One region of the Streptomyces sp. NBC_01304 genome, then DNA from elsewhere that is predicted to be linked to it. Evidence: riboswitches for the same ligand, from Rfam matches in the RefSeq annotation. Region 1 holds a riboswitch; the other holds the start of a gene.
The links. A riboswitch is a leader RNA that binds a small molecule or an ion and turns the genes downstream of it on or off. The one in region 1 is predicted to bind glycine.
Positions count from the first base shown of each region.

Region 1 (6,399 bases):
GACATGGAGTCGCTGCTCGCGGCGATCGACGAGCTCATGAACTCGCCGCTGACCGCCATCAACATCGTCGACGAGGACAAGCTCGACCAGGTCATGACGGAGGCGGACGGCCTGCTGGCCGAGGCGCCGCCCGGACAGCGGCCCGGCGACTGGCCCGCGGGCACGGCGCGCATCGCGCTGAAGAAGGAGGTCGACCGCCTGGTGAACGCCGCGGGCGAGGGCGACTGGCTCGCGGCCGGGATCTCCCAGGCGGCCGTGCCGAAGCTCGTCACGGACCTGCTGAGCGCGGTGGGGCTCGACGAGTACATCGACAAGATGCCCACGCTGCCCGACCCGGCGGACCCCACCGGGCCCACGACTCCGACCGCTCCCGCGACGACGCCTCAGACGCCTCAGACGCCTCAGACGCCGACCGTGCCGCCCGCCCTGCCCGCATGGCCGGCCACGCCCACTCCCCCGTCGACGCCCGCCTGGCCGTCCCTGCCCGCCACACCGCCCGCCTGGCCTTCCTTGCCGGCCACGCCGCCTCCCGCCTGGCCGGGCCTGCCGCCCGCGCCGCCCGCGTTCCCCCCGGCCTTCCCCGGCCTGCACTGATCCTCCGTACGCCCGAAACACCCCAACCCCCCACCCCCTGAAGGGAATTCACCATGCAGGTCAGCAGAACCCTCGTCGCCCTCGCCGTCTCCGTGTCCCTCTCCGCCGGCACGGTCGCCCTCGCCGCGGCCCCCGCCATGGCGGCCAACGACCCCGACCGCGTGGCCGCCGCCCGGGCCGGTGAGGACGAGCGCGCGGTGCGCGTCGAGCGGAGCATCGACAAGCTCTACTCCGCGATCGAGAAGTTCGCCTCGCGCACCTCCTCCGGCAAGGCCGACGCCGGCGACCAGCGTGCGGTGTACGCCGCCCTGGACGAGGTGTTCTCCACCACCAAGGACGCCGAGCCGGAGCCGCCGGTCACCGACCCCGCCGCCATGCCGCCCGCCGACACCGCGGCCGAGCCGGCCAAGGACGCGGCGGCCGCCGCCAAGAAGGCGGACGACGACAAGAAGAAGGAGGCCATCGCCAAGGCGAAGGCGGCCCTCAAGACCGAGGTCGACGTCCTGGTGAAGGCCGCGACCGGCGGCGACGTCCTGAAGCTCGTCGCGTCCCTCCAGCTGGTCCCGAAGCTCGCCATCGACCTGGTGCTCCAGGTCGGCCTCGGCAACCTCGGCATCGACCTGTCGGCGATCCTGGGCGGCCTGAAGCCGCCGGCCGGCCTGCCCGCGCTGCCCAACCTGCTGCCCATCCCCGGCCTGATGCCGCCGGCCGCGACGCCCGCCATCCCGGGCCTGACGCCGCCGGCCAACCCGCTGGCGGGGCTCATCCCGGGCCTGAAGTAGCGGCAGCCGCTGAACGCAGGGACCCCGCACCTGACAGGTGCGGGGTCCCTTGTCGTTGGTTTTCTGCCTGCTGCCGGTACGTCACCGGCGTCCGGTCAGCCGCCGAAGGTGATCCCCTGCAGCGTGTCCACCGCATCGCGGTCGAGCAGCACCGCCGAGGCGCAGCCCGCCGGGATCCGGCCCCGCTCGGCGTCGCCCACCAGGCGGCGGACCGCCCTGCGGTGGCGGGCGAAGGCGTAACGCGAGACGCCCCGGCCGCGCTCGCGCATCCCGGCCAGTGCGGTGGTCTTGTCCACGTCGAGCAGCAGCAGGTGCAGGCCCTTGCCCCGGCGGGCGGCCTCCCGGGCCAGCCACCGCCGCACCCACGTCTGCGTACCGCAGTCGTGCACGACGACGCTCGCGCCCGAGCGCAGTGCCCGGCGCAGTCCGGCGAAGTGGGCGAGGCGGACCAGCGGACGGTAGACGGCGTACGGAAGGAGCCTGGGCATGCGGTCCGCCCAGCGGTCCCGGGCGTCCTGCGAGTCGAGACGAGGAGCGGCGACCGCCCGCTTGATCAAGGTGGTCTTGCCGCTGCCGGGCAGTCCGGAGACGACGACCAGGTCGCCCTCGGCGAAGAAGAGCCGGCGGGGGGTGCGTCCCGCCCTGTCCCGGAGGTCACGCACCACAGGGCCAGCGCCGCCCACGGCCTCTCGTGCGGGCGCGCCCGCCTGCTTCGGTATGGCGACCCCGGTGGTGGTCGCGTACGCGCTGGTTCTCTGCAACGTGATCGTCCTCCCCGATGCCGTTCACGTAACTCTCTGACGACGAGTGTAAAGAGCCGGTAATGCGGCACAACCTCATTACGTCCCCCGAAGACGTGCAATGATGTGCCCGCCAACTGCATACCGGCCGCTTGAATCCGCGCGGGAGAGCCCCCAGACGTCGTCGGGCTGGGGCGCCGAAGGAGCAAGTCCCTCCCTTGAATCTCTCAGGCCCAGTTACCGCGCGGGCGAGGCAGATCTGAAAAGCGGGCCGCAGCCGTGGCTCCACCCAAGGTGCAAGCCGCGCCCCCAGATGCGTACTTGATACGTGCGGGCGTGGTGAACCTCTCAGGTTTATGACAGATGGGGAGGATCGACCTCGCCAGTCATGCCCTGGGAGCCACACTTATGAGCACTGTCCCCCGTCTCACCGCCCTCGATGCCGTGCATCGTGCACTGGGCGCGACCATGACCGATTTCGCGGGCTGGGACATGCCGCTGCGGTACGGCAGCGAGCGTGACGAGCACAACGCCGTCCGTACGAAGGCCGGACTCTTCGACCTCTCGCACATGGGCGAGATCGCCGTGATCGGCTCCGCCGCCGCGGACTTCCTGAACTTCGCGCTCGTCGGCAACATCGGCTCGGTCGGTGTCGGCCGCGCCCGCTACACCATGATCGTGGCCGAGGACGGCGGCATCCTGGACGACCTGATCGTCTACCGCCTCGCCGAGACCGAGTACATGGTCGTCGCCAACGCCTCCAACGCGCAGGTCGTGCTCGACGCGCTCACCGCCCGCGTCGAGGGCTTCGACGCCGAGGTCCGCGACGACCGCGACGCGTACGCGCTGCTCGCCGTCCAGGGCCCCGAGTCCCCCGGCATCCTGAAGTCACTCACGGACGCCGATCTGGACGGCCTCAAGTACTACGCGGGCCTGCCCGGCACCGTCGCGGGCGTGCCCGCGCTGATCGCCCGCACCGGGTACACCGGCGAGGACGGCTTCGAGCTGTTCGTCGACCCGGCGCACGCGGAGCAGCTGTGGCAGGCGCTGATGGCGGCGGGCGCGCCCGTGGGCCTGGTGCCCGCCGGCCTCTCCTGCCGGGACACGCTGCGCCTGGAGGCGGGCATGCCGCTGTACGGGCACGAGCTGACGGCGGAGCTGACGCCGTTCGACGCCGGGCTCGGCCGGGTCGTCAAGTTCGAGAAGACCTCGCACTCCGAGGACTTCGTGGGGCGGGCGGCGCTCGCGGCCGCCGCCGAGCGTGCCGAGACGGCGCCGCCGCGCAAGCTCGTCGGCCTGATCGCCGAGGGCCGCCGGGTCCCGCGCGCGGGCATGTCTGTAACTGCCATGGGCGGAGCCGACGGCGAGGTCATCGGTGAGATCACGTCCGGTGCCCCGTCCCCGACGCTCGGCAAGCCGATCGCCATCGCGTACGTCGATGCCGCGCACGCGGAGCCGGGCAGCAAGGGCGTCGGCGTCGACATCCGCGGCACCCACGAGCCGTACGAGGTCGTCGCTCTGCCCTTCTACAAGCGCCAGAAGTGACCCTGACCTTCCACAGCTTCCGTACTTTTCCCTCGTCCACCAGCACTCCCCCGCGTACAGGAGAATTCAGGCCATGAGCAACCCCGCGCAGCTGCGCTACAGCAAGGAGCACGAGTGGCTGACGCCCGCCGAGGACGGCGTGGCGACGGTCGGCATCACGGAGCACGCGGCGAACGCGCTCGGCGACGTGGTCTTCGTGCAGCTTCCCGAGGTCGGCGCCGAAGTCGAGGCCGGTGAGAGCTGCGGCGAGCTGGAGTCCACCAAGTCGGTCAGCGACCTGTACTCCCCCGTCAACGGCGAGGTCACCGAGATCAACCAGGACGTCGTGGACGACCCGGCGCTGGTCAACTCCGCCCCGTTCGAGGGTGGTTGGCTGTTCAAGGTGCGCATCTCCGGTGAGCCGGAGGGCCTGCTCTCCGCGGACGAGTACACCAAGTTCGCCGAGACCGGCGAGTGAGGACCGAGCCCATGTCTGTTCTCAACACCCCGCTGCACGAGCTCGACCCGGAAGTGGCCGCCGCGGTCGACGCCGAGCTGCACCGTCAGCAGTCCACGCTCGAGATGATCGCCTCGGAGAACTTCGCTCCGGTCGCGGTCATGGAGGCGCAGGGCACCGTCCTCACCAACAAGTACGCCGAGGGCTACCCGGGCCGCCGCTACTACGGCGGCTGCGAGCACGTGGACGTGACCGAGCAGATCGCGATCGACCGGGTCAAGGAGCTGTTCGGCGCCGAGTACGCCAATGTGCAGCCGCACTCGGGCGCCTCGGCCAACCAGGCCGCGCTGTTCGCCATCGCCCAACCCGGCGACACGATCCTGGGCCTGGACCTGGCGCACGGCGGTCACCTCACGCACGGCATGCGCCTGAACTTCTCCGGCAAGCAGTTCGACGTGGTCGCGTACCACGTCGACGACAACGGCCTGGTGGACATGGCCGAGGTCGAGCGCCTCGCCAAGGAGCACCGCCCCAAGGTGATCATCGCGGGCTGGTCGGCGTACCCGCGCCAGCTGGACTTCGCCGAGTTCCGCCGGATCGCGGACGAGGTCGAGGCGTACCTCTGGGTCGACATGGCGCACTTCGCCGGCCTGGTGGCCGCGGGTCTGCACCCCAACCCGGTGCCGTTCGCGGACGTGGTCACCTCCACCACGCACAAGACCCTCGGCGGTCCGCGCGGCGGCATCATCCTGGCCCGGGACAAGACCTTCGCGAAGAAGCTCAACTCGGCGGTCTTCCCGGGCTTCCAGGGCGGTCCGCTGGAGCACGTCATCGCGGCCAAGGCGGTCTCCTTCAAGGTCGCCGCCACGGACGACTTCAAGGAGCGCCAGGCCCGCACGATCGAGGGCGCGCAGCTCCTCGCCGAGCGGCTTACGGCTCCGGACGCGCGCGAGGCGGGCGTCGACGTGCTGTCCGGCGGTACGGACGTGCACCTGGTCCTCGTCGACCTGCGCAACTCGGAGCTCGACGGCCAGCAGGCCGAGGACCGGCTCCACGAGGTCGGCATCACGGTCAACCGGAACGCGGTCCCGAACGACCCGCGGCCGCCCATGGTGACCTCGGGTCTGCGCATCGGTACGCCGGCGCTGGCGACCCGTGGTTTCCAGGCCGAGGACTTCCGTGAGGTCGCGGATGTCATCGCGGAGGCGCTGAAGCCGACGTACGACGCGAAGGCGCTGGCCGCTCGGGTGTCGGCGCTGGCGGCCAAGCACCCGCTGTACCCGTCGCTGTAGAACACCTCGCTGTAAAACGCCTTGCCGTAAGACGCATGGGCACAAGGGCCCGCCCGGTGGTTATCCACAGGGCGGGCCCTTTGCTGTGACCTTGGACCCACGGATCCTGGCCGAAGAGCGGAGCAATCCTCAAAAGAGCGCAAATACGGTCTATATAAGGCTCCGTCTCCTGGGCGGAGCCACGACGGACTAGGACGGTACGCAACCCATGGATATGAGTGCGGCGAATCGCAAGGGGCTGAGCCTCTTCGCCCTCATCATGATCGGCCTCGGCTCGATCTTCGGCTCCGGCTGGCTCTTCGGAGCGGGCCAGGCCGCAACGGTCGCGGGGCCCGCCGCCATCATCGCCTGGGTGATCGGTGCCGTCTTCATCGGCATGATCGCCATGTCGTACGCCGAGGTGGGCGCGGCCTACCCGCTGCCCGGCTCGATGGCCCGCTTCGGCTCCATCTCGCACGGCCCGGTGCTCGGCTTCATGACCGGCTGGGCCTGCTGGATCGCGATCGCGGCGCTCATCCCGATCGAGTCGATCGCCTCCACCCAGTACATGGCGTCCTGGAACTTCGGCTGGGCCAAGGGCCTGGTCGAGAACGGCGGTCTGACGACCTCCGGCATGGTGATGGCGTTCGTCCTCACCGTCGTCCTGTGGCTGGCCTGCTACTGGTCGGTGGCGCTGCTCGCCAAGGCCAACAACCTGCTCACCCTGGTCAAGTTCGCCATCCCGGTGCTCGCCGTGGTCGCGCTGATCGCCTCCGGTTTCCACACCGGCAACTTCACCAACCACGGCGGCTTCGCGCCCAACGGCTGGTCCGCGGTGATGACCGCCGTCACCACCTCCGGTGTGGTCTTCGCCTTCAACGGCTTCCAGGCCGTGGTCAACCTCGGCGGCGCCGCCAAGAACCCGGGCCGCGCCATCCCGCTCGCCCTCGTCGGCGCGCTCTCGCTCGGCCTGGTCATCTACATGGCCCTGCAGATCACCTTCATCGGCGCCGTCCCGCCGGCCCAGCTCG
Region 1 covers NZ_CP109055.1:3,847,822-3,854,220, forward strand. Annotated here, with positions in the region: gene OG430_RS16660 (hypothetical protein) at 1-594, shown strand, start outside; gene OG430_RS16665 (hypothetical protein) at 648-1,376, shown strand; gene OG430_RS16670 (AAA family ATPase) at 1,472-2,143, opposite strand; glycine riboswitch at 2,270-2,369, shown strand; glycine riboswitch at 2,370-2,489, shown strand; gene gcvT (glycine cleavage system aminomethyltransferase GcvT) at 2,525-3,661, shown strand; gene gcvH (glycine cleavage system protein GcvH) at 3,735-4,118, shown strand; gene glyA (serine hydroxymethyltransferase) at 4,130-5,389, shown strand; gene OG430_RS16690 (APC family permease) at 5,598-6,399, shown strand, end outside.

Region 2 (6,399 bases), 5.2 Mb from region 1:
AATGCCCTCCAACCAACCGATCGTGCTCCTGCGTGAAGTGGGAGGCGATCGATACCTCCCCATCTGGATCGGACCAGGGGAGGCGACCGCGATCGCCTTCGCACAGCAGGGCATGGCACCAGCCAGGCCGCTGACGCACGACCTGTTCAAGGACGTGCTGGAGGCCGTGGGCCAGGAGCTCACCGAAGTGCGGATCACGGACCTGCGTGAAGGCGTGTTCTACGCGGAGCTGGTCTTCGCCAGCGGGGTCGAGGTCAGCGCCCGGCCCTCCGACGCCATAGCGCTGGCCCTGCGCACGGGAACCCCCATCTACGGCAGTGACGGGGTGCTCGACGATGCGGGCATCGCGATCCCGGACGAGCAGGAGGACGAGGTGGAGAAATTCCGCGAGTTCCTCGACCAGATCTCGCCCGAGGACTTCGGTACCAACAGCCAGTGAGCATCTCGGCTCAAACGGGCCTGTCGGACCATTCGGCTAGCCTTTCCCCGCGGTAGGGCACGGGAAACCACTCTCAGGGTGATTATCACTCGGTGTGCCGAGCGTGGCGTTCGTTGACGTGCTCCTGGGTACTGCCTACCGTCGAGAAGGCAGGTCAAGGACGGAGGTCGGCGTGAGAAGCAGCGGCGACGGCACGGCAGGGGGCCCCGGACGGAGTCTGGGGGTGGGCGGTCCGTATCCGCTCCATGGCAATGCGGCCGGTCACGCTCCGAAGCTGCCTGCGGTGGTGCAGGGCAGCGACGGTGCGGTGTCCGAGGAGATCGGTTACCGGGGACCGACGGCGTGCGCCGCCGCCGGGATCACCTATCGTCAGCTCGACTACTGGGCGCGCACCGGATTGGTGGAGCCCAGCGTCCGGCCCGCGTACGGGTCGGGGAGCCAGCGGCTCTACAGCTTCCGCGACGTGGTCGTTCTGAAGATCGTGAAGCGGTTCCTGGACACCGGGGTGTCGCTCCAGAACATCCGCACCACGGTCCAGCACCTCCGGGACCGCGGATTCGCCGACCTGGAGCGGCTGACGCTCATGAGCGACGGCGCGACCGTGTACGAGTGCACCTCGCCCGACGAGGTCGTCGACCTGCTCCAGGGCGGTCAGGGGATCTTCGGGATCGCGGTGGGCGTGGTGTGGCGGGACGTGGAAGCGGCCCTGTCGCAGCTCCATGGCGAGCGTGTGGACACCGGGGAGACGCTGGTCGGCCACAACCCCGCCGACGAGCTGGCGCGGCGGCGCAACCGCGCCGGGTGAGCGCGCGAGCGGCGGCATTGTCAGTGGCGTAGGGCAGCATCGGTCTTGTGAGATCGGCGCCCACGATTCTGCATCTGGACATGGATGCCTTCTTCGCCTCCGCGGAGCAGGCAGCCAAGCCCAGCCTGCGCGGAAAAGCCGTGGTCGTGGGTGGGCTCGGGCCGCGTGGGGTGGTCGCGACGGCCTCGTACGAAGCGCGTCGGTTCGGGGTGCATTCGGCGATGCCCATGGGGCAGGCGCGGCGGCTGGCACCGAATGCCGCCTATCTGGTGCCGCGCTTCGGGCTGTACCGCGAGATCAGTGAGCAGGTCATGACGTTGCTGCGGGAGCTGTCGCCGCTGGTCGAGCCGCTGAGTCTGGATGAGGCCTTCGTCGACCTGGAGGCCGGGGACGTGGCCTGGGACGAGGCCTCGGCGCGGGCGGTGGGGGAGCGGCTGCGGGCGGACATACGGGTCGTGACGGGGTTGACCGGGTCGGTCGGACTTGCCGCGTCCAAGATGCTGGCGAAGATCGCTTCGGAGGAGGCCAAGCCCGACGGGCTGCGGCTGATCGAGCCGGGCACCGAGCGGGCACTGCTCGGGCCGATGTCGGTGCGTACGCTGCCGGGCGTCGGTCCTGCGACCGGGGACCATCTGCGGCGGGCCGGGATCACGACGATCGAGGAGATCGCCGGGGCGGGCCAGGACGAGCTCGTACGGCTGCTCGGGAAGGCGCACGGCGGGCATCTGTACGCGATGGCGCTGGCGCACGACGAGCGGCCCGTGGTGGCCGAGCGGGACACCAAGTCCGTCTCGGTCGAGGACACCTTCGACGTGGACATCCACGACCGGGTGCGGGTCAGGCTCGAGGTGGCGCGGCTCGCGGAGCGGTGTGTGCAGCGGTTGCGGGCCGCGGAGCGGTCCGGGCGGACCGTGGTGCTGAAGGTCAGGCGGTACGACTTCTCGACGCTGACCCGGTCGGAGACGCTGCGCGGGCCGACGGACGACCCTGCCGTGGTGCGGGAGGCGGCGGCTCGGCTCCTGGAGTCAGTGGACACCACGGGCGGGGTGCGGCTGCTCGGGGTCGGGGTCAGCGGGCTCGCGGACTACACCCAGGAGGATCTGTTCGCGCAGGCTCAGGTGCAGTCCGGGCTCATGGTCCAGGGGGACGAGGAGAACGGGATGCGCGGGGGTGGGACGTCGGCCGAGGACACGCAGCGGGACGACGTGGGGAAGGGCTCCGCTGAGCCGGAGGCGGGTCCCGCGGAGCGGCGCTGGCATGCCGGGCACGATGTGCGGCACGGCGAGTTCGGGCACGGGTGGGTGCAGGGAAGCGGGCTGGGGCGGGTCACGGTGCGGTTCGAGACGCCGGGGTCGGTGCCCGGGCGGGTGCGGACCTTCAGGACCGATGATCCTGAGCTGGAGCCGGCCGAGCCGCTGCCGTTGGTCGCCGTGCCGGACGTGGTCGAGAAGGCGCGTACCGGGGCTTGACCTTCGACGGCGTGCGGCGCCGGGGTGGGCGTTGCGGGGGTGAGTCCCCAGCAGCCCCCTCGCGGGCGTGTGAGCGGGGAGTCAGGCTTCCTCGGAGCCGGCGATGCGCCCGAAGTCGCGGTCCGGCGGGGTCTCGGCGGGGGCGGCGACGTCGAGGCCGTAGTGGTGGTAGAGCTGCAGTTCCTGCTCGGGGGAGAGGTGGCGGCCGACGCCGAAGTCGGGGGCGTCCTTGATGAGGGCGCGTTCGAACGGGACACGCAGTGTTCCCTCGACCAGTTCGCTGGGCTCCAGGGGGACAAAGGCGTCCCTGCTGAACAGGCCCGTGCGTATCGCCGCCCACTCCGGGGTGCCGGTGGCATCGTCGAGGTAGACCTCGTCGACCGTGCCGAGTTTGGTGCCCTTGCGGTCGTACGCCTTGCGTCCGATCAAGCTGCGGGGATCGATATCGGTCTGCACGGTCCCTCCAACACGTCACACCATCCGTATCCCCTACAAAAGAGCACATTCTGGGTGACGGCCACTCGAAGGTTGATCCGCTGTCCGGGTGGTCCTCGCAGGTAGGTGGGCACACGGTAGGCTGGCTCGCAGCTGCTGACCCCGTGCGGGAGAGTTCCCCGGCCATCACCGGGGGCGCCGAAGGAGCAACTCCTCCCCGGAATCTCTCAGGCCCCTGTACCGCGCGGGCGAGGTCACTCTGGAAAGCAGGGCGGGCATCGGGCGGAATGTTCGAATCCCCTCCTCACCGACGGTGCAAGTCGGCATGCCTGGTTTTGCCTGGCGGGCCGGCGAAACTCTCAGGTTGAGATGACAGAGGGGGAGGCCGTCCGGGTACCCGCGCCGTGGTACCCCTCGCAGGTCGCATCGACCAGGAGGCCTCACTCATGACCGCCAACCGCATTCCGCTCGCCCAGCTGGAGCGTGGCATCCCCTTCGAGCAGCGCCACATCGGCCCCGATGCCGAGGCGCGCGCCAAGATGCTCGCCCAGGTCGGGTACGGCTCGCTCGACGAGCTGACCGCGGCCGCGGTCCCGGATGTGATCAAGAGCGCCGAGGCCCTCGGACTGCCCGCGGAGCGCACCGAGGCCGAAGTCCTCGCCGAGCTGCGCGCGTTCGCGGACCGCAACCAGGTCCTGGCCCCGATGATCGGCCTCGGTTACTACGGCACCTTCACGCCGCCGGTGATCCTGCGCAACGTCATGGAGAACCCGGCCTGGTACACGGCCTACACGCCGTACCAGCCGGAGATCTCGCAGGGCCGCCTCGAGGCGCTGCTCAACTTCCAGACCGTGGTCGCCGACCTGACTGGGCTGCCCACCTCGGGTGCCTCGCTGCTCGACGAGGGCACCGCGGCCGCCGAGGCCATGGCGCTCGCCCGCCGCGTCGGCAAGGTCAAGGGCGGTGTCTTCCTGATCGACGCCGACGCCCTGCCGCAGACCATCGCCGTGATCGAGACGCGTGCCGAGCCGACCGGCGTCGAGGTCGTCGTCGCGGACCTGTCCGCCGGCATTCCGACCGAGATCGCCGAGCGCGGCGTCTTCGGCGTGCTGCTGCAGTACCCCGGTGCCTCGGGCGCCGTGCGCGATCTGAAGCCCCTCATCGAGCAGGCCCACGAGCTCGGTGCGATCGTCACCGTCTCCGCCGATCTGCTCGCGCTGACCCTGCTCACCTCGCCCGGCGAGCTCGGCGCGGACATCGCCGTCGGTACCTCGCAGCGCTTCGGTGTGCCGATGGGCTTCGGTGGACCGCACGCCGGTTACATGGCCGTCCGTGAGAAGTTCGCGCGCAGCCTGCCGGGGCGCCTCGTCGGGGTCTCCGTCGACGCCGACGGCAACAAGGCGTACCGCCTGGCGCTGCAGACCCGCGAGCAGCACATCCGCCGGGAGAAGGCCACCAGCAACATCTGTACCGCCCAGGTGCTGCTCGCCGTCATGGCCGGCATGTACGCCGTGTACCACGGGCCCGAGGGCCTCAAGGACATCGCGCGCCGCACCCACCGTTACGCCGCGATCCTCGCCGAGGGGCTCAAGGCCGGTGGCGTCGAGATCGTGCACGGCAACTACTTCGACACCCTGACCGCCCGGGTGCCGGAGCGGGCCGCCGAGGTCGTCGCCGCCGCCCGTGAGGGCGGGGTCAACCTGCACCTGATCGACGCCGACCACGTCTCTGTCTCCTGTGACGAGACCACCACGCGTACCCAACTGGCCGCAGTCTGGGCCGCCTTCGGGACCGAGGCCGACATCGAGGCGCTCGACGCGAGCACCGACGAGACGCTGCCCGAGGGCCTGCTGCGCGGCGACGAGTTCCTGACGCACCCGGTCTTCCACCAGTACCGCTCCGAGACCGCGATGCTGCGCTACCTGCGGCGCCTCTCCGACCGTGACTACGCGCTCGACCGGGGCATGATCCCGCTCGGCTCCTGCACGATGAAGCTCAACGCCACCACCGAGATGGAGGCCGTCACCTGGCCCGAGTTCGGCGGCCTGCACCCCTTCGCGCCCGCCGACCAGGCCCAGGGCTACCTCACGCTCATCCGTGAGCTGGAGGAGCAGCTCGCGACGGTCACCGGGTACGACAAGGTGTCGCTGCAGCCCAACGCCGGCTCGCAGGGCGAGCTCGCCGGTCTGCTCGCCGTACGCGGCTACCACCGGGCCAACGGCGACACCCAGCGCACCATCTGCCTCATCCCGTCCTCCGCGCACGGCACCAACGCCGCGAGCGCCGTGATGGCCGGCATGAAGGTCGTCGTGGTCAAGACCGCCGACGACGGCGAGATCTCCTACGACGACCTGCGCGCCAAGATCGAGAAGCACCGCGACGAGCTGGCCGTGCTGATGATCACGTACCCCTCGACGCACGGTGTGTTCGAGGAGCACGTCGCCGACATCTGCGCCCAGGTGCACGAGGCCGGCGGTCAGGTCTACGTGGACGGCGCCAACCTCAACGCCCTTGTGGGACTTGCCAAGCCGGGGCACTTCGGCGGCGACGTCTCGCATCTGAACCTGCACAAGACCTTCTGCATCCCGCACGGCGGCGGCGGTCCCGGTGTCGGTCCGGTCGGTGTGCGCGAGCACCTGGCGCCGTACCTGCCCAACCACCCGCTGCAGCCCGCCGCCGGCCCGGAGACGGGTGTCGGGCCGATCTCCGCGGCTCCGTGGGGCTCGGCGGGAATCCTGCCGATCTCGTGGGCGTACGTACGTCTCATGGGTGGTGAGGGGCTCAAGCGCGCCACCCAGGTCGCCGTGCTCGGTGCCAACTACATCGCCAAGCGGCTCGAGCCGCACTACCCGGTGCTCTACACCGGGCCCGGCGGGCTCGTCGCGCACGAGAGCATCATCGATCTGCGGCCGCTCACCAAGGCGACCGGCGTCACCGTCGACGACATCGCCAAGCGGCTCATCGACTACGGCTTCCACGCGCCGACCATGTCCTTCCCGGTGGCCGGGACGCTGATGATCGAGCCGACCGAGAGCGAGGACCTGATCGAGCTGGACCGCTTCTGCGAGGCGATGATCGCCATTCGCGGCGAGATCGAGAAGGTCGGCTCGGGCGTGTGGCCCGCGGACGACAACCCGCTGCGCAACGCGCCGCACACCGCGGCCGTGCTCGGCGGCGAGTGGGAGCACGCCTACACGCGTCAGGAGGCCGTGTTCCCGGCCGGAGTGGTCGCGGCCGACAAGTACTGGCCG
Region 2 covers NZ_CP109055.1:9,063,764-9,070,162, forward strand. Annotated here, with positions in the region: gene OG430_RS40315 (bifunctional nuclease family protein) at 1-439, shown strand, start outside; gene OG430_RS40320 (MerR family transcriptional regulator) at 612-1,244, shown strand; gene OG430_RS40325 (DNA polymerase IV) at 1,292-2,713, shown strand; gene OG430_RS40330 (PRC-barrel domain-containing protein) at 2,795-3,169, opposite strand; glycine riboswitch at 3,306-3,401, shown strand; glycine riboswitch at 3,402-3,534, shown strand; gene gcvP (aminomethyl-transferring glycine dehydrogenase) at 3,595-6,399, shown strand, end outside.
Region 2: another riboswitch for glycine. It lies ahead of gcvP (aminomethyl-transferring glycine dehydrogenase); the one in region 1 lies ahead of gcvT (glycine cleavage system aminomethyltransferase GcvT).